Linked DNA regions of Streptomyces noursei ATCC 11455. The protein of the gene in region 1 interacts with the protein of each later gene in a pairwise test. Links are inferred from orthologs where the notes say so. Each region holds a gene or a part of one and is shown in the gene's direction. Other genes may lie near its edges.

What was found.
Region 2: the proteins of SNOUR_RS33565 (region 1) and ndk interact in binary tests that used the Escherichia coli proteins (3 or more experiments, as listed by UniProt). The link is inferred for Streptomyces noursei ATCC 11455 from one-to-one orthologs.

What each region holds. Positions count from the first base shown.
Region 1 is NZ_CP011533.1:7,866,182-7,880,643, forward strand. What follows is about bases 357-3,092. They hold SNOUR_RS33565 (uracil-DNA glycosylase), read left to right. Parts: upstream 357-1,235; coding sequence 1,236-1,949; downstream 1,950-3,092. Other genes in these bases: SNOUR_RS33560 (aldo/keto reductase), read left to right, coding at 357-1,168; SNOUR_RS33570 (hypothetical protein), read left to right, coding at 2,021-2,581; SNOUR_RS33575 (TetR/AcrR family transcriptional regulator), read right to left, coding at 2,605-3,092. In the rest of the region: SNOUR_RS33555 (SDR family oxidoreductase), read left to right, coding at 1-66; more of SNOUR_RS33560, read left to right, coding at 203-356; more of SNOUR_RS33575, read right to left, coding at 3,093-3,222; SNOUR_RS33580 (FAD-dependent monooxygenase), read left to right, coding at 3,423-4,634; SNOUR_RS33585 (Gfo/Idh/MocA family protein), read left to right, coding at 4,707-5,621; lnt (apolipoprotein N-acyltransferase), read right to left, coding at 5,584-7,164; SNOUR_RS33595 (ABC transporter ATP-binding protein), read right to left, coding at 7,362-9,374; SNOUR_RS33605 (sensor histidine kinase), read right to left, coding at 9,951-11,393; SNOUR_RS47520 (hypothetical protein), read right to left, coding at 11,917-12,459; SNOUR_RS43550 (GNAT family N-acetyltransferase), read left to right, coding at 12,996-13,700; SNOUR_RS33615 (glutathione peroxidase), read right to left, coding at 13,794-14,282; SNOUR_RS46500 (hypothetical protein), read right to left, coding at 14,242-14,462. UniProt on the Escherichia coli protein: Excises uracil residues from the DNA which can arise as a result of misincorporation of dUMP residues by DNA polymerase or due to deamination of cytosine.
Region 2 is NZ_CP011533.1:6,163,720-6,178,410, forward strand. The notes cover bases 1-2,965. They hold ndk (nucleoside-diphosphate kinase), read left to right. Parts: upstream 1-1,258; coding sequence 1,259-1,672; downstream 1,673-2,965. Other genes in these bases: folC (bifunctional tetrahydrofolate synthase/dihydrofolate synthase), read left to right, coding at 1-601; SNOUR_RS26130 (DUF4233 domain-containing protein), read left to right, coding at 604-948; SNOUR_RS26140 (rod shape-determining protein), read left to right, coding at 1,970-2,965. In the rest of the region: more of SNOUR_RS26140, read left to right, coding at 2,966-2,989; rod shape-determining protein MreC, read left to right, coding at 3,228-4,157; rod shape-determining protein MreD, read left to right, coding at 4,161-4,901; mrdA (penicillin-binding protein 2), read left to right, coding at 4,898-7,039; SNOUR_RS26160 (FtsW/RodA/SpoVE family cell cycle protein), read left to right, coding at 7,036-8,250; SNOUR_RS26165 (ATP-binding protein), read right to left, coding at 8,272-8,775; SNOUR_RS26170 (CYTH and CHAD domain-containing protein), read left to right, coding at 8,930-10,528; SNOUR_RS26175 (TIGR03960 family B12-binding radical SAM protein), read left to right, coding at 10,656-12,578; SNOUR_RS26180 (TIGR03936 family radical SAM-associated protein), read left to right, coding at 12,986-13,789; SNOUR_RS26185 (Rne/Rng family ribonuclease), read left to right, coding at 14,005-14,691. UniProt on the Escherichia coli protein: Major role in the synthesis of nucleoside triphosphates other than ATP. The ATP gamma phosphate is transferred to the NDP beta phosphate via a ping-pong mechanism, using a phosphorylated active-site intermediate.

The sequences.
Region 1 (14,462 bases):
GCCGGCTGGGTCACCGGGCAGACGCTCGTCGTGGACGGCGGGCTGTTCCTGAACGCCGGGGTGTGACGCCCGGGGGCCGCCGGAGCGGGTGGCCCCCCACGGGGCTTGCCTTCGTGTGCGCTCCAAGAGGCAGAGTCCGTGGTGCCGGTCCCGACGAGGGGCCGGCGCCACGTGTGTCGAGGACCTGTCAGGGAGAGATGCCATGCACCACCGCACGCTCGGCGGCGGCGACGGACCGCGGATCAGCGCGCTGTGCCTGGGGGCCATGCCGTTCGGCACCACCGTCGACGAGCGGACCGCGTTCGCCCTCCTGGACCGCTTCGCCGAGGCCGGTGGCACCTTCGTCGACACCGCGAACAACTACGCCTGCTGGGTGCCCGGCGCGACCGGTGACGAGAGCGAGCGGGTGCTCGGGCGCTGGCTGCGCAGCCGCCGCGCGGCGGACCGCACGGTGCTGGCCACCAAGGCCGGCGCCCGGCCCGACCCGGCCCGCGGGCCCCGCTGGCCCGCCAACGCCGAGGGCCTGGGCGCCGGCGCGCTCCGCACCGCCCTCGACGGCAGCCTGCGCCGCCTGGGCACCGACCGGGTGGACCTCTACTACGCGCACGTCGAGGACCGCACCGTCCCGCTCGCGGAGACCGTCGAGACGCTGGCCGGGTTCGTCCGGGACGGCCGGGTCGGCACCCTGGGGGCCAGCAACCACGCGACCTGGCGGCTGGCCGAGGCCCGGCAGCACGCCGCCGTCCGCGGACTGCCCGGCTTCCGCGCCGTACAGCAGCGGCACACCTATCTGCGGCCGCGTCCCGAGTCGCCGACCGGCCTCCAACGGGAGACCGACGAGGAACTCCTCGACTACGCGGCCGCGCACCCCGATCTGACCCTGCTCGGCTACTCGCCCCTGGTGGAGGGCGGCTACACCCGCGCGGACCGGCCGCTCCCGGACCGCTACGACCACCCCGGGACGGTGATCCGCACGCGGGTGCTGGCGGAGGTGGCGGCGGAGTGCGGGGCCACCGCGAACCAGGTGGTGCTGGCCTGGCTGATGGGTGGCGCGGTGCCGGTGGTGCCGGTGCTCGGGGTCAGTTCCGTGGCCCAGCTCGACGAGTGCCTGGCCGCGCTGGACCTCGTCCTGGACCCGTGCCAGCGGGCCCGGCTGGACACCGCGTGAGGGGCCGGGGGATCCTGCCGTGCGGCCCGTGGCCGGCACTGTCAGTGGTCGCCGGTAGGTTCTCTCGATGAGAACGGAACGCACACCGGAGGTTGTTGACGTGGTCACCGACATGCTGCCCGAGTCCTGGCGCGGGGTCCTGGGCGAGGAGTTGGAGAAGCCCTACTTCAAGGAGCTGATCGACTTCGTCGAGCAGGAGCGGGCGGGCGGCCCGGTCTATCCGCCCCGCGAGCAGGTCTTCGCGGCGCTGGAGGCCACGCCCTTCGACCAGGTCAAGGTGCTCATCCTCGGCCAGGACCCGTACCACGGCGCCGGCCAGGGCCACGGCCTGTGCTTCTCCGTGCAGCCCGGCGTCAGGACGCCGCCGTCGCTGCGGAACATCTACAAGGAGATGAAGGAGGAGCTCGGCCACCCGATTCCGGACAACGGCTATCTGATGCCCTGGGCCCAGCAGGGCGTCCTGCTGCTGAACGCCGTCCTCACGGTCCGCGAGGGCGAGGCCAACTCACACAAGGGCAAGGGCTGGGAGAAGGTCACCGACGCGGTGATCCGCGCCGTCGCGAACCGTCCGGATCCGGCCGTCTTCGTCCTCTGGGGCAACTACGCCAAGAAGAAGCTTCCGCTGATCGACGAGGAGCGGCACGCGGTGGTCCAGGGCGCGCACCCCTCCCCGCTCTCCGCGAAGAAGTTCTTCGGCTCCCGCCCCTTCACCCAGATCAACGAGGCGATCGCCGCCCAGGGGCACACCGCGATCGACTGGCGGATCCCCGACCTGGGCTGACCGGCCACCCCTCGCGTCGCGCACACCGCGCGGACCTTTCCCCCGGCGGTTAGCGTCGGGGGGAGCCAGTGGTGGCGGCGAGCGAGGACGGGGAGTGCGCGGTGGTGGAGCAGCGCCGTGAGGCGGAGCACGACGACGGGGTACTGACCCGGATCGGCCAGGCGATCATGCTGCACCGCGCCGGCGACCGCGAGGAGGCCCGCAACCGCCTCGCCGCGCTGTGGCAGGAGATCGGGCCGCGCGGCGACGCCTTCCACCGCTGCGCCCTCGCGCACTACATGGCCGACACCCAGGACGACCCCAGGGACGCGCTGGACTGGGACCTGCGCGCCCTGGCGGAGGCGGAGAGCTTCGTCACCGAGCGGCCCGCGCGGACCGGGGCCGCGGGCGAAGCGGGCGGCCAGGGCCCCCGCCACCCCCTCGCCGCGCTGCGGGCGTTCTTCCCCGCACTCCACCTCAACCTCGCCGCCGACTACGCCGGACTCGACCGCCCGGCCGACGCCCGCGCCCAGCTCCGGCGGGCCCGCGCCTCGGTCCGCGCCCTGGCCGACGGCGAGTACCGCCGCCGCCTCACGGAGGCGATCCAGCGGCTGGAGCTGCGCATCGAGGGCGCGACCGGGCCGTTCCGATAGGAGGCCCGGCGCGGTCCGGGACCTCAGCCGCGCAGCATTCCGTCGAGGAGTTCCGCGCACGAGGTGCGCAGCGCGTCCCGGGTGGGCACCGCGGCGTGGAACTGCCCCGCGACACAGGAGAACAGCACTCCGTCGCACCAGGCCACCAGGGCCAGCGCCTGCCGCTCCGGCGCGGGGGAGCCGGCCGCCGTCAGCAGCGCCTGGACCGGTTCCCGGAAGGCCCGGCCCGCCCGGTCGTACACTTCCCGCAGCTCCGGCCGGCGGGTGGCCTCCAGCGCCAGCTCGTAACGGGCGATCAGCAGCCCGCGGTGGTGCGACAGATAGCGATGCAGGGCGAGCGCGAGCGCGTCCGCCAGGGCGGCCGGGGCGGCGGCTTCCGGGTCCGCGGCGCCCGGCATCTCCCGTGGTGCCAGCACCGCCGCCTCGCGTTCGGCCAGCCGCGTCACCGCCGCCGCCAGCAGCGCCGCCCGGGTCCGCGCGAGGTTGGAGGTGGAGCCCTGCGGCAGCCCGGCCGCCTCGTCGACGGCGCGGTGCGTCAGCCCCCGCATCCCGCGCTCCGCGAGCAGGTCCAGGGCGGTGTCGGCGATCAGCCGGTGCCGGGGGATCGGGGGCGGGGAAGCGGCGGCCGCGCGGGCGTTCATGCAGGTGAGCCTAGCGGGACGGGCCGTGGCTGACTACGGCCGTAGTGCGGTGCCGGACCGCGGCCGTGGTGCGCTGCCCGCTCGTTCGACTACAGGTGTAGTCTCTGAGGCGTTCGGAACTACAGGTGTAGTAACGCCGGGGGGACGCGCGGCCCTGCGCCGCACGCGTCGTCACCCGGCAGAGGGAGGGAGGCGGCGCCATGCCGCAGCGCACCGCACTCGTGATCGGCGGCGGGATCGGCGGGCTCACCGCCGCGGTGGCCCTGGACCGACGGGGCTGGCGGGTGACCGTCCTGGAACGGGCCGCCGCCCTGGAGCCGGTGGGCGCCGGCATCGGACTGGCCCCCAACGCCCAGCGCGCACTGGACACCCTGGACGTGGGCGACGCGGTCCGCGCCATGGCCTCCTGGCAGCTGGCCGGCGAGATCCGCCGCCCCGACGGACGACTGCTGGCCCGCACGGACAACGCCGCGGCCGTGCGGCGGTACGGCGGCCCGGTCGTGCTCGCCCACCGCGCCGACGTGATCGCCCTGCTCGCCGGCCGGCTGCCCGGCGACGCGGTCCGCACCGGCGCCCCGGCCGCCCTCGTGGACCCCGGCGATCCGCTGCGCGAGGACCGGCCCGCCCGGGTGCGGACCACCGGCCCGGACGGCGCCCCGCAGGAGCTGACCGCCGACCTCGTCGTCGCCGCCGACGGCATCCGCTCCGCCACCCGCCGGGCTCTCTTCCCCGCCCACCCCGAGCCCCGCTACGCCGGCTTCACCGCCTGGCGCTTCGTGGTGTCCGCCGCCGACGCCGCCGGGCTCGTCGACCCCGGCACCGCACACGAGACCTGGGGACCCGGCGGCCTGTGGGGCACCCTGCCGCTGCACGACGGGCGGATCTACGCGTACGCCACGGCGGCCGTCCCGCCCGGCGGCGACCGGGCCGGCGGCGACCGGCGGGCCGAACTGCGGCGCCGCTTCGGCCACTGGCACCGGCCCGTCCCGCAGCTGTTGGCCGCCGCCGACCCGGCCGCCGTGCTCCGCAACGACGTGTACGCCGCGGCGGCCCCGCCGCCCGCCTTCCACCGCGGCCGGGTCGCGCTGCTCGGCGACGCGGTGCATCCGATGACGCCCAACCTCGGCCAGGGCGGCTGCCAGGCCGTCGAGGACGCCGTCGTCCTCGCCCACGAGGCCGGCCCGGACGCGCCGCTGGACGCCGCGCTCGCCGCGTACACCCGGCAGCGGCTGCCCCGCACCATGGCCGTGGTCCGCCGGTCCGGACGCATCGGCCGGGTCTCCACCTGGCGGTCCCGGCCCGCCTGCGCCCTGCGCGGCGCCCTGGTCGCGGCCACCGCCCGCCTGGCGCCCGACCTCGCGCTGCGCGGTCTGGACGGGATCGCCGACTGGCGGCCGCCGGGCGCCCCGTAAGCTGCGGGGACCGGGTGCCCGGAGATCCCCAGGGCCCGGGCACCGGGACCGCGGAACCAAGGGAGACATCGCGTGAAGGTCGGCTGCATCGGACTCGGAGACATCGCACGGAAGGCGTACCTCCCCGTACTCGGCACGCTGCCCGGCATCGAGCTGCACCTCCAGACCCGCAACCCGGCTGCCCTGCAACAGGCCGGCGACGCCTACCGACTGACCGGGCGACAGCTCCACTCCGACCTGGACGCGCTGCTCGCCGCCGGCCCGGACGCCGTCTTCGTGCACGCCGCGACGATCGCCCACCCGGAGCTCGTGACCCGGTTGATCGAGGCCGGCGTGCCGACCTACGTGGACAAGCCGATCGCCTACGAGCTCGCCGACACCCGGCGGATCGTCGATCTCGCCGAACAGCGCGGGGTGGGGCTGGCCGTCGGCTTCAACCGCCGCTTCGCCCCTGGATACGCCGAGTGCCGGGAGCACCCCCGCGAGCTGATCCTGCTCCAGAAGAACCGCACCGGGATGCCCGAGGACCCCCGCACGCTGGTCCTCGACGACTTCATCCACGTCGTCGACACGCTGCGCTTCCTCGCGCCCGGGGAGATCGAGCACATCGACGTCCGGGCCCGGATCCGGGACGGGCTGATGGACCAGGTGGTGCTCCAGCTGTCCGGCGACGGGTTCACCGCCCTCGGCACCATGAACCGCCGCAGCGGCTCCGCCGAGGAGCTGCTGGACGTGTCCGGCCAGGACACCCGGCGCCAGGTCGTCAACCTCGCCGAGGTCGTCGACCACCAAGGTCGGCCGAGCGTCCGGCGCCGCGGCGACTGGGAGCCGGTGGCCCGTCAGCGGGGCATCGAGCAGATCGTGCTGGCCTTCCTGGACGACGTCCGGGCCGGGCGCGTGCCGTCGGCCCGGGACGCGCTGCGCACGCACGAGCTGTGCGAACGCGTGATCACCGACGCCCTCGCACAGGCCGCCGCCCGGGGCTAGCACCGACGTCCCCGGAGCGACCGGTGCCGCGCCGCCGTCCACCGGCCCGCACGACCGCGACCAGACCGTGGGCGAGCAGTGCGGCGACCGCCCCGTACAGCGCCCAGTCGCCCCACCGGGTGTACGGGCTGGTGCCGCGGGCCAGCGGCAGGTCGTAGACGGCCGCCGCGCTGCGGTCGGTGCCCAGCCGCTCGCCGATCCGCTCGCCCCGCGGGCCGTACACCGCGCTGACCCCGGTGAGCGTGGCGTGCACCATCGGGCGCCAGGTCTCCGCGGCGCGCAGCGCCCCCAGCGAGGCGTGCTGGGCCGGCGCCCAGCTGTCCTGGAACGTCGCCGTCGAGGACTGGGCGACCAGCACCTGCGCCCCGTCCGCGGCCAGCTGGCGGCTCATGTCCGGGAAGGCCGTCTCGAAGCAGACCAGCGGCCCGACCCGCAGTCCGGCCGCGGCGGGCACCGGCATCACCACCTGGTGGGTGCCGCGCCGCCGGTCACTGGTGGCGGCCTTGCCCACCTTCGTCGCCCAGCCCAGCACGGACCGGGCCGGTATGTACTCGCCGAACGGCACCAGCCGCATCTTGGCGTACCGGTCCCCGGTCAGGCCCTGCGGGCCGATGAGCACCGCGCTCTTGGAGATGCCGGCCCTGCCGGAGTCCGGCGCGTCGGCGTTCACCAGCAGGTCGGCGCCGGTGCGCCGGGACAGCGCGGCCAGCCGGGCGGCTAGCGCCGGGTGGTCCGCCGGGTCCTGGTAGAGGCTGCTCTCGCCCCAGACGACCAGGCGCACCCCGCGGCCGGCCAGCGCGCCGGTGAGCGCCTCGCTGCGGGCCAGCCGCTGGGTGGGAGTGCCGTCGGGGCCGGGCTGGACGACCGCGATCCGGACCGTCCCGGCGGGCCGGGGGAGCGGCGCCCACAGCCAGACCGCGGTGCCGGCCAGCGCGCACACCAGCAGACCGGCGACGGCGGGCCGCCGGGCGGCCGGGACGGCGAGCAGCCCCGCCAGCGCGGTGTTCACCGCCACGATCAGCAGGCTCACCAGCCACACCCCGCCGAGCGAGGCCATGCGCAGCGCGGGCGGCACCTGCCACTGGCTGGCGCCCAGCAGCCCCCAGGGCCCGCCCAAGTACTCCCAGGACCTGACCAGTTCGACCATCAGCCAGCCGGACGGCACCAGTACCAGTGCGGCGGCGGCCCGCCCCGGACCCGGTACCCCGCCCAGCAGCGCCCGCACCAGCATCCCCCAGGGCGCCCACAGCGCACCGAGCAGCAGCGCCAGCACCAGGATGAAGACGTGCAGGCTCGGCAGCAGCCAGTGGTGCACCGCCAGCATGAACCCGGCGCCGCCCAGCCAGCCGTACAGCGCCGCCCGTCGAGCGGTCCGCGCCGTGCGCAGCAACAGCAGCCACGGCACCAGCGCGGCATACGCCAGCCACCACCACGAGGGCTCCGGGAAGGCGAGGGCGGGCAGCGCGCCGGCGAGCGCGGCGGCCGGACCGCGCGTCCAGAGCGAGCCGGTCCCTCGCGTCCGGTGGCCGAGCGGTATGTCCATACGGGCTCCCTGTCGCCGTGCCTGCCCCAGCGTGTGCCGCTGTGTCCCGTCGATATCTCTTGCCACGCTCAAGGGTTGTCAGCCCTCCCGGGCTCCCGCCACTTCTCGTGCACCCGGACCGCCGCTCCCGTGAGGCGCACGGCGAGGCCCCCGCCCAAGGGGACGGGGGCCTGTCGCCGGCCGGGTGGCGGGCGTCGTCAGTTCACCAGCGAGGGTGCGGTGGACAGCTCCGGGGTGTCGCCCGGCGCGGCGCCGGCGGCCACCGCCACGTCCGCCACGTCCACCGCCTCCGTCGCGTCGACCGCGTCCGTCACGTCCGCCGGGGCCGGGCCGTCCGCAGCCCCGGAGGGTCCGCCGGCGAACTGGGTCCGGTACAGCTCGGCGTACCGGCCGTCGGCTGCCAGCAGTGTCTCGTGCGTTCCGCGCTCGACGATCCGCCCGCCCTCGACGACCAGGATCAGGTCGGCGGCCCGCACGGTCGACAGCCGGTGGGCGATCACCAGCGCGGTCCGCCCGTCCAGCGCCTCGGTGAGCGCCTCCTGGACGGCCGCCTCCGAGGTGTTGTCCAGGTGGGCGGTGGCCTCGTCCAGGATCACCACCCGGGGGTGGGCCAGCAGCAGCCGGGCGATGGTCAGCCGCTGCCGCTCGCCGCCGGAGAGACGGTAGCCGCGCTCGCCGACGACGGTGTCCAGGCCGTCGGGCAGCGAGGCGATCAACGCGTCCAGGCGGGCCCGGCGCAGCGCGTCCCACAGCTCCTCCTCGGCCGCCTCGGGGTTGGCCAGCAGCAGGTTCTCCCGGATGGACTCGTGGAAGAGGTGGCCGTCCTGGGTGACCATGCCCAGGGTGTCGCGCAGCGAGGAGGCGGTCAGGTCCCGGACGTCCACCCCGCCCAACCGCACCGCGCCGGAGTCCGCGTCGTACAGCCGCGGCAGCAGCTGGGCGATGGTCGACTTGCCGGCGCCGGAGGAGCCGACCAGGGCCACCATCTGGCCCGGCTCGGCGCGGAAGGAGACGTCGTGCAGGACCTCCTCGCCGCCCCGGGTGTCGAGGGTGGCGACCTCCTCCAGGGAGGCCAGCGACACCTTGTCGGCGGACGGGTAGCCGAAGCGCACCGCGTCGAACTCCACCGACACCGGGCCGGTGGGCACCGGACGGGCGTCCGGCCGCTCGGTGATCAGCGGCTCGAGGTCCAGCACCTCGAAGACCCGCTCGAAGCTGACCAGCGCGCTCATCACCTCGATGTGGGCGCCGGACAGCGCGGTCAGCGGGGCGTACAGCCGGGTGAGCAGCAGGGCCAGCGAGACGATCGCGCCCGGCTCCAGCTGCCCGCGCAGCGCCAGGAACCCGCCCAGCCCGTAGACCACGGCCAGCGCCAGCGCGGAGACCAGGGTGAGCGCGGTGACGAAGTACGTCTGCACCATCGCCGAGCGGACGCCGATGTCGCGCACCCGGCGGGCCCGGGCGGCGAACTCCGCTGACTCCCGCGCCGGTCGGCCCATCAGCTTCACGAGGGTGGCGCCGGGCGCGGAGAACCGCTCGGTCATCTGGGTGCCCATCGCGGCGTTGTGGTCGGCGCCCTCCCTGCGCAGCGCCGCCAGCCGTCGACCGACCAGCCGGGCGGGCAGCACGAACACCGGCAGCAGCACCAGGGCGATCAGCGTGATCTGCCAGGAGAGGCTGAGCATCACGCCGAGCGTGAGCAGCAGGGTGACGATGTTGCTGACCACTCCGGACAGGGTGTCGCTGAACGCCCGCTGGGCGCCGATCACATCGTTGTTGAGCCGGCTGACCAGCGCTCCGGTGCGGGTGCGGGTGAAGAAGGCGATCGGCATCCGCTGGACGTGGTCGTAGACGGTGGTGCGCAGGTCGAGGATGAGCCCCTCGCCGATGCCCGCCGACAGCCGGCGGGTCAGCAGCCCCAGCCCCGCCTCGGCGACGGCGATCGCCGCGATCAGCCCGGACAGCCCCAGGACCAGTCCGGGCGAGGTGCGGCCGACGATCGCGTCCACCACCCGCCCGGCGAGCAGCGGGGTGGCCACCGCGAGCAGCGCGGTGACGGTGCTCAGCACCAGGAACCACACCAGCATCCGGCGGTGCGGGCGGGCGAAGGCCGCGATCCGGCGCAGCGTGCCCCGGGAGAGGCGGTGCTTGCCCTGTTGGGCGGTCATCGTGCTGTGCAGCGAATGCCAGGCGGTGACTTCCATGTCCATCGCGGCCTCCTGATTGCCGGGTCGTCACGGGATCGCCGTGCGTGACCGGCGACATGAAAGAACCTAGAACCTAAACCAATCTTGAGGTCAAGGGATTCCCGCACCGTCACCCCGCGGGGCTACCCGCACCGCGCCCCGTTCCCCCCACCGGGCCGTCGCCACGATGGCCGCCATGCGGGACGGGGGAGCGCACGGCACAGGGAACGCCCGCACGGCCGTCACGGCGACACTGCTGCTGCCGTCGCGGCTGACCGCCTCCGCCGCCCGGCTCCGCGACACCGCCCGCCGACGCGGACGGCACACCCCGACGCGGCGGCCTTCGGCGCCGAACTCCTCGCCCGTCACGGCTCGACCCTGCCCTCCGCGATCGTCGTCGACGTCGGCCGCACCGAAGGCCGTTGGGTGGTCGTCGGGGCCAACGCGGCCTGGGCGAGCGGGTGTTACGCCGCCGACCCGGAAGCGGCGCTGGACACCGTCCTGCGGGCCGCCGGGCCGCCGGGCCGCCGGGCCGCCGGGCCACGGTCCCGGCTGGCCCCGCGCGACCTGCCGTTCGTCCGCCGCGCAGGGTGAGACGACCTACGGCTGGAGGGGACCCTCCCAGACCACCGGCGCGGCCGGGCCGTCGTCGTCGCCCTCCCCCTCGCCGGTCACCGTCAGCCGCACGCCCTCCCGGCCGTCGGCCAGCGTGACCGTGGCGTCCACCACGACCTGGGCCGAGGCCGCCGCCCGGGCCACCTCCGCCAACGCCCGCCCCACCGCGGCGACCAGCGCCCGGGCGCACTCCGCGCCGACCCGCGCGTCCACCGGCCCGACGAAGTGCACCGACGGCCGGGTACCCAGCACCGCGGTGGCCGCGCCGGCCTCCCGCAGGATCCGGGTGCGCGGCCCGGCCGGCACCTCCGGCGGCCCCTGCTGGAGCGCGATGATCGCGGTGCGGATCTCCTGGATCGTCGCGTCCAACTCGTCCACCGCCCGCCCCACGTCCTCCGTGACCTCCGGGAGGACGGCCGTGCGCTGGGCGCTCTCCAGCAGCATCCCGGTGGCGAACAGCCGCTGGATCACCAGGTCGTGCAGATCGCGGGCGATCCGGTCCCGGTCCTCGTAGACCGCGAGCCGCTCCCGGTCGCGGTGGCGGTCGGCCAGCACGAGCGCCAGCGCCGCCTGGGACGCGAACTGGGTGCCCAGGGTCCGTTCCAGATGGGTGAAGCGGGTGTCGCCGCAAGCCCGGCACAGGGCCAGCGCGCCCAACACCCGGCCGCCGCTGTGCAGCGGCAGCAGCATCGTCGGCCCGTAGTGGCGCGACAGCGGGGAGATCGAGCGGGGGTCGCCGGCGAAGTCGTCGGAGAAGACCGCCAGCCCGGCGTGGATCTGGTGCAGGACCGGGCTCTCCGGCGGGATCGTGCCGCCGTACGTCTCCGCCCGCACCGACTCGGACAGCACCGTGGAGATCGCCACCACCTCCATGGCGCCGTCGGACTGCGGCAGCAGCACCGCCCCGGTCGCCGCCTCGGCCAGCTCCCGGCCCTTCTCGGCCACCACCGTCAGCGCGTGCTCCGTGGTGGAGCCGGTCTCCGGGCCGGCCAGCAGTGCCGTGGTCACCGACGCCGCCCCGTCGATCCAGCGCCGGCGCTGCCGGGCCGCGGCGTGCATCCGGGCGTTGCCCATCGCGATCCCGGCCTCGGTGGCCAGCACCCGCACCAGATGCAGATCCACCTCGCTGAACCGCCCCGCCTCCGCACCGGGCCCCGCACCCTGCCCGGCCGCACCGCCGTCCGGCTGCCCGGCCACGAAGACGCTCCCGAACAGCTCGCCCCGCACCTTGATCGGCACCCGCAGGGTGAACGGGGCGGCCGGCCGGCCCTCGGGCGGGGTGCCGTGGGTGATCAGGTCGCGCAGCCCGTCGCCGTCCTCGTCCAGCACCTCCACGGCCGCATAGCGGGCGCCGGTCAGCGACGCGGCGGTCTCGGCGATCCGGTGCAGCACCCGGTGCACGTCGAGGTCGGAGCCGATGGCGACCATCGCCTCCAGCAGCTGCGGCAGCCGGGTCAGCGGGCCGCCGGCCAGATGCCGCAGGCTCTGCGCGGTCCGCTCGGCGAGCACCGCCGCCGAGCTGTCGACCCCGGCACCTTCGTGCGGGTCGGCGGGTTCGGAGAACGGCGGCGAATGCGGCATGGAGACGACTTCTGAGCTGGCGCGGTGCGGCGCGGTGCGGCGCGGAAACGATACGGCTCCGACCAGTCTAATTCGCCCGGAAGGGTGGCATCGGGGCGGCTACGGTCCCACTCGGGCCGGAGCGCTGCCGCACCCCGCCCCGACCCCGGACGCCGCGGATCAGGCCGGCAGCGCCGCCTCGATCGCCGCGACCAGTTCCGCCGCCTCGGGCTCCGTGCGCGGCCGGAAACGGCCGGTCACCGCGCCGGTGTGGTCGATCGGGACTTCTCGGGTTTCCCTCCAATGAACAGACCCTGTGACCTGGGGGAAATGTGGCACGGCGCCCTGCCGGGAACGATCCCTATGGGGCGCCGTCAGGTTACGGCGACCGTCAGTGTGGAGTGGGCGCGGCGGTCGGCTGGTAGAGGGCCGTGAGCCGGGCTGTCGCCTCCTCGCGGAAGTCCCGGACTTCGGTGCAGCGTTGGCTCATCACGAACTCGCCCAGCGTGCTGGTGGCCAGCGCGCCGACGTCGCTCGCGGTGAGCTGCACTGCGCCGGTCATGTTGTTGATCGACGCGACCGCCCCAGTAACGGACGGGAGTTGGGCGGCGGGTACGCAGCCGGTGTCGTCGAGCTGAGCGACGCCACCTGGGGCGCCCGCCGCGGCGGTGGGGATCGCTCCGAAGTCGGCCGCGGTGACCGTGACTTCGGCGGCAGCGTGGCCGTTGCCAGATGGAACTGGGCCGTCGACTCCCGGGGTACCCCGCTCGCCGCGTGCGCCCTGGGGGCCCGGCTTGTCCTGGGTCCCGGTCGGGCCCCGTTGGCACTCCGGGTCGCGCGGGCCGACCAGAGACGCGAGCCAGTCGGCCGGGGCACCCGTGAATCCGCGCAGTTCGCCGGAGACCCTCAGACATGGGTCAAGGGCCTTGCCCACGGATATACGGCAAGGTTCAGGGGTAACGACGCATACCTGCCCGCGGAAGCAAACGCCACAGCCGGCGTCACCATTGGCTGCCCTGGCACCAGGCGATGCCGGTGCCAGGGCCCGGGGGATGACGTCAGCTGCCGGGAACGTGAGCTGCGCCGGTGCGCGGGAGGTGACGGAGCCGGACAGGAGCCGGCCGTCGGGGGCGAGGAGACGACGGGCGACATCGACGGTGGGGATCGACCGGCGATATCGACGGTGGGGATGGAGTCGGGAAGCGTGCATCGCCTCACCCTCATGTCCCGGCACCACGCCGTACAGGTGCCGGGGCCGTTGCTGCGCCGGGCCTGGACGAGCAGGGGCGATACGCAGCCGTGCGCGAGGTATCTGCGCGTGCCGTTGCGGGCCGCGAGCTCGTTCACGTCGTGTAAGCGTGCAAAAGACTTCCGTTGCCACGGGCTTGCGTCGGAACAGCCGGCGGCAACAGGTCTTGTACAGCCCGAGAAGAAGGGTTCGCGAGCCCCGTGTCATTGCTGGTCCCGCCGGTGGTTGATCCCGGCAGCCTCAGTTCGTCAACTCAGCCGACTCTCGTAGCGGGTGACCTGGTCTTGCGGCCGTGGGAGTTGAAGGATGTTCCCGTCGTCCGTATGGCTTTTGCTGATCCGGAGATTCGGCAGTGGACCCTGCTTTCGGGGAGTTCGGACGATGACGCGCGTGCGTGGATCAACCGGTGGGTGCAGTCCTGGAAGGACGAAACCGCGATTGGTTGGGCCGTGGTTCCACCCAGCGGAGTGCCGGTAGGCCATATTGCCTTGCAACAGCTCAACCTCCCGCGTGGCACCGGACGTACTACCTGCTGGTTGCTGCGGAGCAGCCGCGGCTGCGGCTGGGGCTATCGTGCTCGGCAAAGGGTGGCCCGTTGGGCCTTTGACGACGTCGGCCTGCATCGTCTCGCCCTTGCACATGCGACTGCCAACGAAGCGTCCTGCCGGTCTGCGTTGAAGGCCGGGTTTGCGGCAGAAGGCGTGCGGCGAAGTGCCGAACTCCACCTCGACGGCTGGCACGACATGCACGAACACGGGTGTGTTCAGGGCGATCTACCAACGGCAGACACGCCCCGTCACAGTGGCGTACGCCCTGGAGGGGCCGCCGACGCCGTCGAGAACCCGGACGAGTACCCGCAGGGTGTCTTCGAGGCGGCGCGGGATGAGCTGGTGGCCGAGCGGGACCAGCCGAGTGGGAGACGCTGACCGTGCCGAGCGGAACCTGATCCCGCGGAAGCCGATGGGGTGCGTCGTGCTGCACCGGCGTCCGGGGCCGACCCTGACCCCGGACGCCGCGGATCAGGCCGGCAGCGCCGCCTCGATCGCCGCGACCAGTTCCGCCGCCTCGGGCTCCGTGCGCGGCCGGAAGCGGCCGGCCACCGCGCCGGTGTGGTCGATCAGGAACTTCTCGAAGTTCCACTGGACGTCGCCGGCCGCGCCCTCGGAGTCCGGGGTGCCGGTCAGCTCGGCGTACAGCGGGTGCCGGTCCGCGCCGTTGACGTCGGTCTTCTCGAACAACGGGAAGCTGACGCCGTACGTCGTCGAGCAGAAGGTGGCGATCTCCTCGGCCGTGCCGGGCTCCTGGCCCGCGAACTGGTTGCTGGGGAAGCCCAGCACGCTGAACCCGCGGTCGGCGAACTGCTGCTGGAGCCGCTCCAGCCCCGTGTACTGCGGGGTCAGCCCGCACTTGGACGCCACGTTCACCACCAGCAGGGCCTTGCCCTGATAGTCGGCCAGGGAAGCGGGCTCACCGGTCAGGGTGCGCAGCGGGATGTCGTACAGGCTCATGCTCGGGCTCCTCCATGCGGTTCCGTGGACGGGGACGTCCGTCTTCGCCCCCAACAACCGTGCCCGGCCTGATCTTCCCGGGTTCGTCGACCGGCCAGCTGACCGCCGGACGCAGCGTGCCGGCCCGCCACTCCCTGAGCAACTGGTCGAAGATCGGCGTGTCCTCGTCGACGGGGCGCC
Region 2 (14,691 bases), 1.7 Mb from region 1 along the record:
CGGGCTCGGCGGCGAGTATCCGGAGGTCTTCCTCCCGCTGCACGGCGCCCACCAGGCGCACAACGCCGCGGTCGCGCTCGCCGCCGTCGAGGCGTTCTTCGGCGTCGGCTCCGACCACGCCCGCACCCTCGACATCGACACCGTCCGCTCCGCGTTCGCCGCGGTCAGCTCGCCCGGCCGGATGGAGGTGGTCCGGCGCAGCCCCACCGTCGTGCTGGACGCCGCGCACAATCCGGGCGGTGCCCGGGCGGCGGCCGAGACGGTCAGCGAGGCGTTCGGCTTCAGCCGGCTGATCGGCGTCGTCGGCGCCAGCGACGACAAGGACGTCCGGGGCTTCCTGGAGGCGTTCGAGCCGATCTTCGCCGAGGTCGTGGTGACGCGGAATTCCAGCCAGCGTGCGATGGATCCGGACGAGCTGGCCGCCATCGCCGTGGAGATCTTCGGCGCCGAGCGGGTCCAGGTCGAGCCGCGGCTGGACGACGCCCTGGAGGCGGCGATCACCCTCGCCGAGGAGGAGGGCGAGTTCTCCGGCGCCGGTGTGCTGGTGACCGGCTCGGTGATCACGGTCGGCGAGGCCCGGCTGCTCCTGGGAGGGAACTGACCATGCGCACGCTGTGTGCCAGCACCCTGATAGGGGAGTTCTTCGTGATCGGCTTCGCCGGTCTGGTCGCGATGCAGCTCACCGACATCTCCCGGGCCACCATCTGGATCGTCAGCGGCATCGCGATGCTGCTGAGCCTGCTGCTGTGCGGGATGCTGACCCGCCCCGGCGGGGTACAGCTCGGCTGGGCGCTGCAGATCGCGCTGATCGCCAGCGGCCTGGTCGTGCCCACGATGTTCTTCCTCGGCGCGGTCTTCGCCGCCCTGTGGTGGACCTCGGTCCACTTCGGCCGCAAGGTGGACGAGGCGAAGGCACGGTTCGCGGCCGAGTCCGCACCCACGACCTGAGCCCACGGACCTGCTTTTCCCCACCCACGACGGAAGGGGACGGGGCTGCGGGGCAGGGGTGAGCCGGACTGCTGCGCTTTACGTCCGGCTCACCCCTGCCCCGCAGCCCCGGCACCGCTGCCGAACAGCCCCGCGCAGCGGCACCGCCCGCCGCCAGGCGAAACGGCGCCGCACCCGGCAACGCACGAGGCGGCCCCGCCGCAGGCGCAACGCGGCGAACTCCCACGGTAGGGAAGCCGGCAGCGTACGCCCCGTACCCAGGCGATAGCCTGGCACCGCTGACCGTCGTTCAGATACAGGGAGTCCCTTCGTGAGCCAGCGCACCCTCGTCCTCCTCAAGCCCGACGCCGTCAAGCGCGGCCTGGTCGGCGAGATCATCCGTCGCATCGAGCGCAAGGCCAACTGGACGATCACCGCGCTGGAACTGCGCACCCTCGACCGCGGGGTGCTGGAGCAGCACTACGCCGAGCACGTCGGCAAGCCCTTCTACGAGCCGCTGGTGGACTTCATGTCCTCCGGGCCGGTCGTCTCGCTGGTCGTCGAGGGCGAGCGGGTCATCGAGGGTGTCCGCGCGCTGGCCGGTCCCACTGACCCGATTGCCGCGCCGAGTGGGTCCATTCGTGGGGACTTCGGAACGATCACCCGAGAAAATCTCATCCACGCCTCGGATTCCGAAGAGTCCGCCGAGCGCGAGATCAAGATTTTCTTCCCCGGGATTTCTTGATCCGAAGTCAACGGCCAACCCCCTTGTGACCAGGGGCGACCGGTGAAATCATCGGTCGCCCCTCGGTGTATTCGCCGCGAGCGGGGGAACGCGTTCCCGCGACACGACGTCACCATTAAGGGGGGCGGGTGCGTGTACGGCTGACAATGGCGGAACGGCCTCCCGCCGTGTTCGAGTGGGTAACACTACGAACTACGATGGGGGCTTCCGCGCCTCACAGCGCATCACCTCCTGCCGACCTCAAAGTAAGCATTCGCTCCAGTTGGGAAGGCCAGACGTATCCTCATGGGGAACAACATGTCGTTCATCGGCCGTGACATGGCTGTCGACCTCGGGACCGCCAACACGCTGGTGTACGTCAGGGGCCGGGGCATCGTCCTCAACGAACCGTCGGTCGTGGCCATCAACACCAACACCGGCGGCATCCTCGCGGTCGGCGCCGAGGCGAAGAAGATGATCGGCCGGACCCCCGGCAACATCGTCGCCGTACGGCCCCTGAAGGACGGTGTGATCGCGGACTTCGAGATCACCGAGCGGATGCTCCGCTACTTCATCCTCAAGATCCACAAGCGGCGCTATCTGGCCCGTCCGCGGGTCGTGGTCTGCGTTCCCTCCGGTATCACGGGAGTTGAGCGCCGCGCGGTCATCGAGGCGTCCACCCAGGCCGGTGCCCGCCAGGTGCACATCATCGAGGAGCCGATGGCCGCCGCGATCGGCTCGGGCCTGCCCGTCCACGAGGCCACCGGCAACATGGTCGTGGACATCGGCGGCGGCACCACCGAGGTCGCGGTCATCTCGCTCGGCGGCATCGTCACCGCCCAGTCCATCCGGGTCGCCGGCGACGAACTGGACAACGCGATCATCCAGCACATCAAGAAGGAGTACAGCCTCCTGCTGGGCGAGCGCACCGCCGAGTCCATCAAGATCACCATCGGTTCGGCGTACGACCTGGAGCAGGACGAGCACACCGAGATCCGCGGCCGCGACCTGGTCTCCGGCCTGCCGAAGACCGTCGTCATCTCGGCCGCCGAGGTCCGCAAGGCCATCGAAGAGCCGGTCAACTCCATCGTCGACGCGGTCAAGACGACCCTCGACAAGTGCCCGCCGGAGCTTTCCGGTGACGTGATGGACCGCGGCATCGTTCTGACGGGTGGCGGTGCACTGCTGCGCGGCCTCGACGAGCGGCTGCGCCGTGAGACGGGCATGCCCATCCACATCGCCGAGGACCCGCTCGACTCCGTCGCGCTCGGTTCCGGCAAGTGCGTCGAGGAGTTCGAGGCGCTCCAGCAGGTCCTGGACTCCCAGCCGCGCCGCTGACCCACCAGGTCCCGGCCCGTCGCGCGGACGTCACACGACGTTCGCGCGGGCCGGGCAGCATAGAGAAACGGCCGCTCCGTCCGGCGGATCGTCGGCCCATACGCAACGCCCCCACAGACACGGTGCACTGACGCTTCACCACCGCGCCGTCACAGCAAGGCACAATGCTCAACCCCCGAACGAGACCGGCGGGGCCCGCAGCCGGCCGGTCCTACGAGGAAGGACACGGCCGCCGCACGTGAGGGACACACGAGAGAGCCGGCTGCTGCTGGTGCTGCTGGTCGCGATCGCGTTCGCGCTGATCACGGTCGATATCCGAGGCGGCGAACAGTCCCCGCTCGACGGTGCCCGGCAAGCCGCCGCCTCCGCCTTCGGCCCGGTGGAGCGCGGCGTGGCCCGCGTCGTCAACCCGGTCGGCAACGCCGTCAGCGCGGTACGCGACTCCGGCGACCGGCACAACCGCATCAGCGAGCTGGAACACCAGAACGCCGCACTGAAGCTCAAGCTCGGCTCCCCGGACCGCAACCGCAACCGCGCCGCCGAACTCGACAAGATCCTCAAGACCGCGGCCACCGGCCAGTACGCGATCAAGGGCGCCGAGGTCATCGCCATCGGGTCCGCGCAGGGCTTCTCCTGGACCGTCACCATCGACGCCGGCAGCAGCGACGGCATCGCCCGCGACATGACCGTCCTCAACGGCGACGGGCTGGTCGGTCGGATCACCACCGTCACCCCGCACACCTCCACCGTGCTGCTCGCCGCCGACCCGGAGTTCACCGTCGGCACCCGGATGGAGAAGACCAACGAGATCGGTTTCGCCAACGGCCAGGGCGTCCGCTCGCTCCGCGTCGAGCTGCTCAACGGCCGGGCCGACGTCAAGAAGGGCGACCGGCTGGTCACCTTCGGCTCCAGCAAGGACAAGCCGTTCGTGCCCGGGGTGCCGGTCGGCACGGTCACCAAGGTCGAGCCGCTCAACGGCGATCTGACCCGCACCCTCCAGGTCCGGCCGTTCGTTTCCTTCTCGTCGCTCGACGTCGTCGGCGTCGTCGTCCAGCCGCCCCGCAAGGACCCGCGGGACACCGTCCTACCGCCCCCGGTCAAGCCCAGGCCGACGCCGACGGTCACCGTCACGGCCACCCCCTCCGAGAGCGCTTCACCCAGGAGCTGACCGATGCGCATCAACCGGATCCTGCTCGCCACCCCGCTGGTGGTGGTCGCCCTGATCATCCAGGTCAGCATCCTCGCTAGACTCCAACTGCCGGGCGCCGTACCGGATCTGCTGCTGCTGGTCGTGGTCGGCCTGGCCCTGGTCTACGGCCATGTCGGCGGCTCGCTCATCGGCTTCGGCGCCGGGCTGCTGGCCGACCTCGCCCCGCCCGCCGACCACGCCATCGGCCGCTACGCCCTGGTCCTGTGCGTCATCGGCTACGTCGCGGGCCTGACCAAGCCGGACAACGGCCAGCACCGCTCGGCGACCCTGCCGCTGGTGGTCGTGATCGGCGCGGCCATCGGCTCGACGCTGATGTACGCCGGGGTCGGCTCCCTGGTCGGCGACACCGCCGCCCGACACGTCGGCCTGGTCGGGCTGCTGCTCAGCGCCACGCTCTACGACCTGTTGCTCGCCCCCTTCACCGTTCCGCTGGTGATGGCGCTGGCGCGCAGGACGGAGCACGATCCGCTGGCCACCGACGCCGGCGGCACCGCCGGCGGCCTCGGTCGGCACGGCTGGGGGCGCGGCGACGGCCGCTCCGGTGGGGTCGGTACGTGGACCGGGGGCTGGCTCACGACCGGCACCGGCCTCAAAGCCAGCCGCAACGCGATGAAGGCGATCCGCACCGGCCGGGTTCCCAAGCCGGCCCGTGGCGGACGCACCAAGGGGGTCAAGGGCATCAAGGGGGTCAAGCGCCTGTGAGCAACATTCCGGAGACGGGGAAGACCTCCCGCGTCACCATCCGGCTGGTCGCCATCCAGATCCTGGTCTTCTCACTGCTGGCGACGCTCGGCGGCCGGCTGTGGTATCTCCAGATCCGCAACGGCCAGGAGTACGCGGCCAAGGCCAGGTCCAACCACGTCCAGCAGGTCATCGAGCCCGCCACCCGCGGCTCCATCCTCGACGCCCGCGGCGTGCCGCTGGCCGACAACCAGACCCGGCTCGTGGTCTCCGCCAGCCGCACCGACCTGCTGAAGATGAAGGACGACGGCAAGGCCGTGCTCGCCCGGCTGGCCAAGGTGCTGGGCATGCCCGCGCAGGAGATCCGCAACAAGGTCCGGCTCTGCGACTCCAAGACCCCGCAGCCCTGCTGGAACGGCTCGCCCTTCCAGCCGATCCCGATCACCGACAAGGCCACCACCCAGCAGGCCCTGCAGATCCGCGAGCGCTCCGAGGACTTCCCCGGCATCAGCGCCCAGCCCACCGCCGTCCGCCGCTACCCGGCGCTCGGCAAGTCCAACACCGCCCAGGTCCTCGGCTACCTCTCGCCGGTCACCGACGAGGAGATCCAGCGGGCCAAGAACGGCGCCTCGCCGCTGCTGCGCTCGGACCAGGTCGGCCGGTCCGGTCTGGAGCGGCAGTACGACACCTTCCTGCGCGGCAAGGCCGCCGTCACCCGCTACGAGGTCGACAACCTCGGCCGGGTCATCGGGCAGGCCAACAGCGACAAGGGCCAGGCCGGTTCGACCCTGGTCACCAGCATCGACGCCCGCGTCCAGGCCATAGCGGAACAGCAGCTCGACAAGGCCATGAAGGACGCCCGCACCCAGGTGGACCGGAACACCGGCACCAACTACAAGGCCGACTCGGGTGCCGTGGTCGTCCTGGAGGCGAAGACCGGCCGGGTGGTGGCGATGGCCTCCAACCCCACCTACGACCCCAACGCCTGGGTCGGCGGGATCTCCGGCAAGGACTACGCCAAGCTGACCGGCAAGGACTCCAACTACCCGCTGCTCAACCGCGCCATCCAGGGACAGGCCGCCCCCGGCTCGATCTTCAAGGTCATCTCGACCTCGGCCGCGGTCAACGCCGGCTACCCCTTCGACGGCCACTACCCCTGCACCAGCTCGTACAGCATCGGCGGCCAGGTCTTCCGGAACTTCGAGGGCGAGTCGCAGGGCGACATCAGCCTGGGGCGGGCGCTGGAGGTCTCCTGCGACACCGTCTTCTACCGGCTCGGCCACGAGGAGTGGAAGAAGGACGGCGGCGACAAGCCCGTCCAGGACCCCCGCGACTGGTTCTACAAGACCGCCCACCAGTTCGGCCTCGGCAAGGAGACCGGCGTCGACCTCCCCAACGAGGTCAAGGGCCGGGTCCCCGACCGCCAGTGGAAGACCGCCTTCTGGAAGGCCAACAAGGACAGCTGGTGCGCGCACCCCAAGGACGCCAATGACTACGTCTCCAAGCTCGCCCGGGAGAACTGCCTCGAAGGCATGAAGCTGCACGCCTACGACTCGATCAACTACGCCATCGGCCAGGGCGACACCCTCGTCACCCCGATCCAGATGGCGACGATCTACGCGGCGCTCTCCAACGGCGGCACCCTCTACAACCCCACCGTCGGCAAGGCCATCGTCAGCCCCGACGGCAAGTCGGTGCAGACGATCCGGCCGAAGTCGCACGGCCATCTGCCGGACACCCCGCAGACCCTCCGGCAGATCGACGCCGCGCTCCAGGGCGTCACCGAGCGGGGCACCGCCGCCTGGCGCTTCCAGGGCTGGCCGCAGGACAAGATCCCGATGCACGCCAAGACCGGTACCGCCGAGGTCTACGGCAAGCAGACCACCTCGTGGTTCGCGACGTACACCAAGGACTACGCGATCGTGATGACCATCTCCCAGGGTGGTACCGGCTCCGGCGCCTCCGGCCCGGCCGTCCGCAACATCTACAACGCGCTCTACGGCGTCAACGACAAGGGCGAGATCGACGACAAGGCCGCGCTGCTCCCCAGGCCGGAGAGCAAGCTGCCCAAGATCGAGAGCGACGGCACCATCCTCTCGCCGCCCATCAAGCCGCCGGCCGACCCGTCGCCGTCCCCCTCCGGGAGCCCCCAGCAGTGACCACGCCGCTCTTCTCCCGGACCTTCTCCGTCCGCCGCTACGCCCCGGACCAAGGCGTCTGGGGCCGGCTGACGGCGCGTGACTCCGTGGTGCGCAGACTGGACTGGATACTGCTGCTGTCCTGCCTGGTGCTGTCCCTGATGGGATCGATCCTGGTCTTCTCGGCGACCCGCAACCGCACCGAACTCAACAAGGGCGACGAGTACTTCTTCTTCGTCCACCACCTGCTGAACACCTCCATCGGCATCGCGCTGGCCGGCGGCACCATCTGGCTGGGCCACCGCACCCTGCGCGGCGCCGTCCCGGTGCTGTTCGGCGCCTCGGTGCTGCTGGCGGTGCTGGTGCTGACGCCGCTGGGCGCCACCATCAACGGCTCCCGTTCGTGGCTCGCGATCCCCGGCGGCTTCTCGCTCCAGCCCGCCGAGTTCACCAAGATCACCATCACCCTGGGCATGGCGATGATCCTGGCGGCCCGGGTCGACGCCGGCGACCGCCCGCACCCCGACCACCGCACCGTCGTCCAGGCCCTGGGGCTGGCCGCCATCCCGGTGGGCGTGATCCTCCTGATGCCCGACCTCGGCTCGGTGATGGTGCTCGGCGCCATCATCCTCGGCGTGCTGCTCGCCAGCGGCTGCTCCAACCGCTGGATCCTGGGCCTGCTCGGCACCGGTGTCGTCGGCTGCGTGGCCATCTGGCAGCTCGGGCTGCTGGACGCGTACCAGATCGCCCGGTTCGCCGCGTTCGCCAACCCGAGCCTGGACCCGGCCGGCGTCGGCTACAACACCAACCAGGCCCGGATCGCCATCGGCGGTGGCGGGTTGACCGGCTCCGGCCTCTTCCACGGCAGCCAGACCACCGGCCAGTTCGTCCCCGAGCAGCAGACCGACTTCATCTTCACCGTCGCCGGCGAGGAACTCGGCTTCCTCGGCGCGGGCCTGATCATCCTCCTGCTCGGCGTGGTGCTGTGGCGCGCCTGCCGGATCGCCCGCGAGACCGGCGAGCTCTACGGCACGATCGTGGCCGCCGGTATCATCGCGTGGTTCGCCTTCCAGGCGTTCGAGAACATCGGGATGACCCTGGGCATCATGCCCGTCACCGGTCTGCCGCTGCCGTTCGTCTCCTACGGCGGCACCTCGATGTTCGCGGTGTGGATCGCCATCGGTCTGCTGCAGTCGATCCGCGTCCAGCGCCCGGTCTCCGCGTCCCGTTGACCGCGCGGCACCGCCGCGGGGTCAGCGTCCGGTGCGCAGTTCGAACCACAGGGACGTGGTGTGCGGCGGCCCCTCGAACGGGGTCGTCCCCCAGTCGTCGGCGAGCCGGCTGATCAGCAGCAGCCCGTGCGCGGGGTCCCGGTCGCCGGGCACCCAGGGGGCTCCTCCCGGTCGAGCGAGGTCGGGGCCGGGGGACCGTCGGAGGCCCTCGGAGGACGGCGCGGGGATCACCGCCGCGCCCTCGTCGTGCACGCTGATCCGCAGGCCGTGCGCCGCGGTCAGCACCCGCAGCAGGATGTCCGCGGAGCCGGGGGTGCGCAGATGGGCCCTGGTGACCGCCTCCGAGGTGAGCAGGACGGCGGTGTCCCGGAGGGCGGCGAGCGGGCCGTGCCGCAGCAGGGCCCGGACGAAGTCGCGGGCGGTCTTCGGGACGCTGGGCCGGCTCGCCGCGGTGAGCAGGTACGGGCGCGCTCCGGCCGCGACGCGGAGGGGCGGCCGGGCGAGGGCTGCGGTGTCGGGGTGCACGGTTTCTCCCGGTGTCGATCGAGACGGTTACCACGCTGTGTGGGCGTCCTGTCACACACCGTAAGACACCGTGTGTCGGCGATGCCACCCGTTCCGGGCGCGGACCGGTGTCGGACGGCTGGTCGGGGTCGTGGTGGCTGACTAGATTCGATGCATGGCCGACACCGTGCGGGAGATCGAGCGGAAATACGAGATGGCCGAGACGGGCGCGGCCACCCGGATCGACGCCGACCACCTGCCCGACCTGACCCGCGCCGGCCGGGTCGCGACCGTGACGGAGCGCGGCACCCGGGCCCTGGACGCCGTCTACTACGACACCGCGGACCAGCGCCTCGCCGCGGACGGCATCACCCTGCGCCGGCGCACCGGCGGCACCGACGCGGGCTGGCACCTCAAACTCCCGGTCGCGCTCCCCGAGGTCACCGGCGCGGTGCGCGACGAGATCCGCGCCCCGCTCTCCGACGCCCCGCCCCGCGAGCTGACCGCGCTGGTCCGCTCCCGGACCCGCGACGCCCCGCTGATCCCCCTCGTCCGGCTGCGGACCCGGCGCACGGTCCACGACCTCGAAGATGCCGCCGGCCGTCCGCTCGCCGAGGTCGCGGTGGACGACGTACGGGCCCGTCGGCTGCACCCGGAAGGGGCGGCGCGCACGGCCCGCTGGCGGGAGATCGAGGTCGAGCTGGCCCCCGGGAGCGGGCGCGGCGCGGGGCAGAAGCTGCTGGACGAGGTCGAGCGGGTGCTGACCGGGGCCGGCGCGCGCCCCTCCGCCGCCCCGTCGAAACTGGCCCGCGCCCTGGCGGAGACCTCGCCGGAGGCCGCGCGGGAGGGCGCCGCGCGCCCCGCCGCCGCGGACGCCGACCGCCCCCGCCGCACCGCCGGCGACGTCGTGCTCCGCTACGTCCGTGCCCAGGTGCGGGCGATCGTCGAGCTGGACCCGGCGGTCCGGCGCGACCTGCCCGACGCGGTGCACCAGATGCGGGTCGCCACCCGCCGGCTGCGCAGCGCCTTCCGCTCGTACGCCAAGGTCCTCGACCGGGCCGCCACCGACCCGCTGGGCGTCGAACTCAAGTGGCTGGCAACGGAGTTGGGGGCTGGTCGGGACCAGGAGGTGCTCGCCGACCGGCTCTCCGCGGCCCTGGCCGAGGTGCCCCGCACGCTGCGGCTGGGACCGGTGTCGGCCCGGCTGCGCAGCTGGTCGGCCCGGCACCGAGCAGGGGCCCGCGAACGGCTGCTCGCCGCCCTCGACGGCCCGCGCTACCTCGCCCTCCTGGAGAACCTGCACGCCCTGCTCGGCGCCCCGCCGCTGCGCCGCCCCGCCGCCCGTCCCGCGCCCCCCGTCGTCGCCGGCGCCGTCCTCAGGGACTACCGGCGGCTGGCCCACCGCATCGAGGTCGCCCTGGACACCCCCGCCGGCCCGGCCCGCGACGAGGCGCTGCACAGCGCCCGCAAGGCCGCCAAGCGCATCCGGTACGCGGCCGAGGCGGCCAGCCCGGCGCTCGGACGCCCGGCCCGCGCGTTCGTCCGGCGCACCAAGCAGGTGCAGCAGCTGCTCGGCGACCACCAGGACAGCGTGGTCGCGCGCGCCGCGCTGCGCGAGCTGGCGACCCAGGCCCGCCGGGCCGGCGAGAGCGGATTCACCTTCGGCCTGCTCTACGGCCGGGAGGAGGCCCTGGCGGCCCGCGGCGAACGGGAACTGCCCGCTCTGTGGGCGAAGGTCTCCCGTCCCCGGTACCGGGCGGCGCTGCGGGCCTGAGCGGGGCCCGCGCCGCCCGCTCGACGGCGCAGGCCGGAGCGCCGACCGCGAGATCTCCGTGCCGAGGGGTGACTCCGAGCGGGTTACGCTTGTGAGTCGCCCCCTTGTCCGTCCACGAAGGTTCGAGATGTCCGAGTCGGTTTTCCCGCAGCTCGAAGCTCTGCTCCCGCACGTGCAGAAGCCCATCCAGTACGTCGGTGGTGAGCTGAACTCCACCGTCAAGGAATGGGCGGAGTGCGACGTCCGCTGGGCACTCATGTACCCCGACGCCTACGAGGTCGGGCTGCCCAACCAGGGCGTCATGATCCTCTACGAGGTCCTCAACGAGCAGGACGGCGTCCTCGCCGAGCGCACCTACAGCGTCTGGCCGGACCTCGAAGCGCTGATGCGCGAGCACGAGGTGCCCCAGTTCACCGTGGACAGCCACCGGCCCGTCGGCGACTTCGACGTGTTCGGCCTGAGCTTCTCCACCGAGCTCGGCTACACCAACATGCTCACCGCCCTGGACCTCGCGGGCATCCCGCTGGAGGCCAAGGACCGCACCGAGGACCACCCGGTGGTCCTGGCCGGCGGCCACGCCGCGTTCAACCCCGAGCCGATCGCCGACTTCCTCGACTGCGCGGTCATCGGCGACGGCGAGCAGGCGGTCCTGGACATCACCAGGATCATCCGGGAGTGGAAGGCCGAGGGCCGCCCCGGCGGCCGCGACGAGTTGCTCTTCCGCCTCGCCAGGACCGGCAACGTCTACGTCCCCAAGTTCTACGACGTCGAGTACCTCGGCGACGGCCGTATCGCGCGTGTCGTGCCGAACCGCTCCGGCGTCCCGTGGCGGGTCTCCAAGCACACCGTCATGGACCTCGACGAGTGGCCCTACCCCAAGCAGCCGCTCGTCCCCCTGGCCGAGACCGTCCACGAGCGGATGTCGGTCGAGATCTTCCGTGGCTGCACCCGCGGCTGCCGTTTCTGCCAGGCCGGCATGATCACGCGCCCCGTACGGGAGCGAAGCATCACCGGCATCGGCGAGATGGTGGACAAGGGCCTGAAGGCCACGGGATTCGAGGAGGTCGGCCTGCTGTCGCTGTCCTCCGCGGACCACACCGAGATCGGCGACGTGGCCAAGGGCCTCGCCGACCGGTACGAGGAAGACAAGATCGGTCTGTCGCTGCCGTCGACCCGGGTCGACGCCTTCAACATCGATCTCGCCAACGAGCTGACCCGCAACGGCCGTCGCTCCGGTCTGACCTTCGCCCCCGAGGGCGGCAGCGAGCGGATCCGCAAGGTCATCAACAAGATGGTCTCCGAAGAGGACCTGATCCGGACCGTCGCCACCGCCTACGGCAACGGCTGGCGCCAGGTGAAGCTCTACTTCATGTGCGGTCTGCCGACCGAGACCGACGACGACGTCCTGCAGATCGCGGACATGGCGACCAAGGTCATCGCCAAGGGCCGCGAGGTCTCCAAGTCCAACGACATCCGCTGCACCGTCTCCATCGGCGGTTTCGTCCCCAAGCCGCACACCCCCTTCCAGTGGGCCCCGCAGCTCTCCGCCGAGGAGACCGACGCCCGCCTGGCCAAGCTCCGCGACAAGATCCGCGGCGACAAGAAGTACGGCCGCTCCATCGGCTTCCGCTACCACGACGGCAAGCCCGGCATCGTCGAGGGCCTGCTCTCCCGCGGCGACCGCCGGATCGGCGCGGTCATCCGCGCGGTGTACGACGACGGCGGCCGCTTCGACGGCTGGCGCGAGCACTTCTCCTACGACCGCTGGATGGAGTGCGCCGAGAAGACGCTGCCCGACTTCGGTGTGGACGTCGACTGGTACACCACCCGCGAGCGCACCTACGAGGAGGTCCTGCCCTGGGACCACCTCGACTCCGGCCTCGACAAGGACTGGCTCTGGGAGGACTGGCAAGACGCCCTCGACGAGACCGAGGTCGAGGACTGCCGCTGGACCCCGTGCTTCGACTGCGGCGTCTGCCCGCAGATGGACACCCACATCCAGATCGGCCCGACGGGCAAGAAGCTGCTGCCGCTGACCGTCGTCAAGTAGCCGTCGCCGCGCGCCGCGGTGTGCGCCTCCGGCCCGGTCCCGCCGTCGTGCGGGGCCGGGCCGGAGCCGTACGTGCCGGGCGATCGGGGAGCGCGGCGGGGTTTTCCGGGTCCGCCGAGCGGAGAAGCTTCGGTATCGGACCTCCGCGTGCGGGTGGTGTCCGGGCCGTCGCCGGCCCACCCGTCCGAATGGATTTCACCGGGTGGCGAGGCCGCCGGGAGGCCACCGGGCGCCCCGGCGGGAACCGGCCGCGGGCGTGGCACGTACTCTAGGTAAAGACGTCCGGGCACGACGTGTCCCCGCCACGCGGGGGTGGCCCGGACGGGGCGGCACCAGCCGCGCCCTGACACCAAGGAGAAGTAACACTGGGCAAGCGACAGCCCGAAGGCCCGCCGCCCGCACCGGCGGTGCAGCGCATCCGACTGCGCTACACCAAGCGCGGCCGCCTCCGGTTCACCAGCCACCGCGACTTCCAGCGCGCTTTCGAGCGGGCGCTGCGCCGCGCCGAGGTCCCCATGGCCTATTCGGCGGGCTTCACCCCGCACCCCAAGGTGTCGTACGCCAACGCGGCGCCGACCGGTACCGGCAGTGAGGCCGAGTACCTGGAGATCCAGCTCACCGAGCGCCGCGAGCCGGAGACCGTCCGCGCTCTGCTCGACGCGTCCCTGCCCGACGGCCTCGACGTGACCGACGCGGTGGAGGCGCACACCAGCGGTCTCGCCGATCGGCTGCAGGCGTCGGTGTGGGAGATCCGGCTCGACGGGGTCGCCGCCGAGGAGGCCGGGCGCGCCGTCGAGGCGTTCCTCGCCGCCGACGAGGTGCAGGTCGAGCGCCGCACCAAGAACGGCATGCGGAGCTTCGACGCCCGGGGTGCGGTCGCGCACCTGGAGACCGTCCCGGTCCCGGGCGATAGGCCCGACGGCAATGCCTGTGCGATACTGCGGCTGGTTGTTCGGCATCTGACACCTGCCGTTCGACCCGACGACGTCCTGTCCGGCCTCCGGGTTACGGCCGACCTGGCGCCGCCGGTCCCCGCAGCGGTGACCAGGCTGGCGCAGGGGCTGCTCGATGAGGAGACCGGCACGGTGACCGACCCGCTGGCGCCCGACCGCGACGCTGCCACGGCCGCTCCATCCACGGCCGCTGAGCTGAGTACCGCGACGGTGCAGGGCGGGGCCTCCCCGGCCACTTCCGGGGACGGCACTGCGTAGGACGCGTCGTCGCGTCGCCGATCAACCAGGGTGCCACCCCGGTCCGGCGGACGCACTGACCAGGAGACTTTCGCCGGCCCGGTCCACGGGCCCGGCGAGCGAGACGACAGCTCCCGTGCGGCGCCCGCGCCCCGGACAGCGGAACCGCGCCCAGCGCGCGGACCGCGACCGGAATCAGGCGCGGCGCCCGGGAGCGTGACGGGAGAACCGCCCGCATGCTCGAATCTATTGAGCCCACTGAATCCACGCGGTCCGCGGACCGTGAGGGTGACAACAACAATTCGCCCAGCGACACGCTGCCGCCGCGCCGCCGGCGCCGCGCGGCCTCCCGGCCGGCCGGCCCTCCGGCCGCTGCCGCCGCCGAGAAGGCCGCGGTCGTGACCGACGCCCCGCCGGCGTCGAGCGGGACCTCCGCCGGAGCGACCGACACCGCACCCGCCGCCGCGCAGCCCGCCGCCGACGAGGAGCGGCCGGCCCGCCCGCGCCGCCGGGCGACCCGCAAGGCGACCTCGCCCGCCGGGCCCGCGCCCGAATCCGCCGAGGCGCCCGCCGCTGCCGTCGAGGAGGCTCCGGCCGCCGCTGTCGAGGAGGAAGCGCGTCCGGCGCGTGCGCGTCGCCGCGCCACCCGTAAGGCGACGGCTCCGGCCGCCACCTCGGAGTCGGTCGTCGAGGAGAGCCCCGCCGCCGAGGCGCCCGCCGCTGCCGTCGAGGAGACTCCGGCCGCCGCTGTCGAGGAGGAAGCGCGTCCGGCGCGTGCGCGTCGCCGCGCCACCCGTAAGGCGACCGCTCCGGCCGCCACCCCGGAGCCGGTCGTCGAGGCGCCCGCTGCCGAGGAGGCCGCCGAGGAGGAGGAAGCGGAAGAGGCTCCGGCCGCCGCTGTCGAGGAGGAGGCGCGTCCGGCG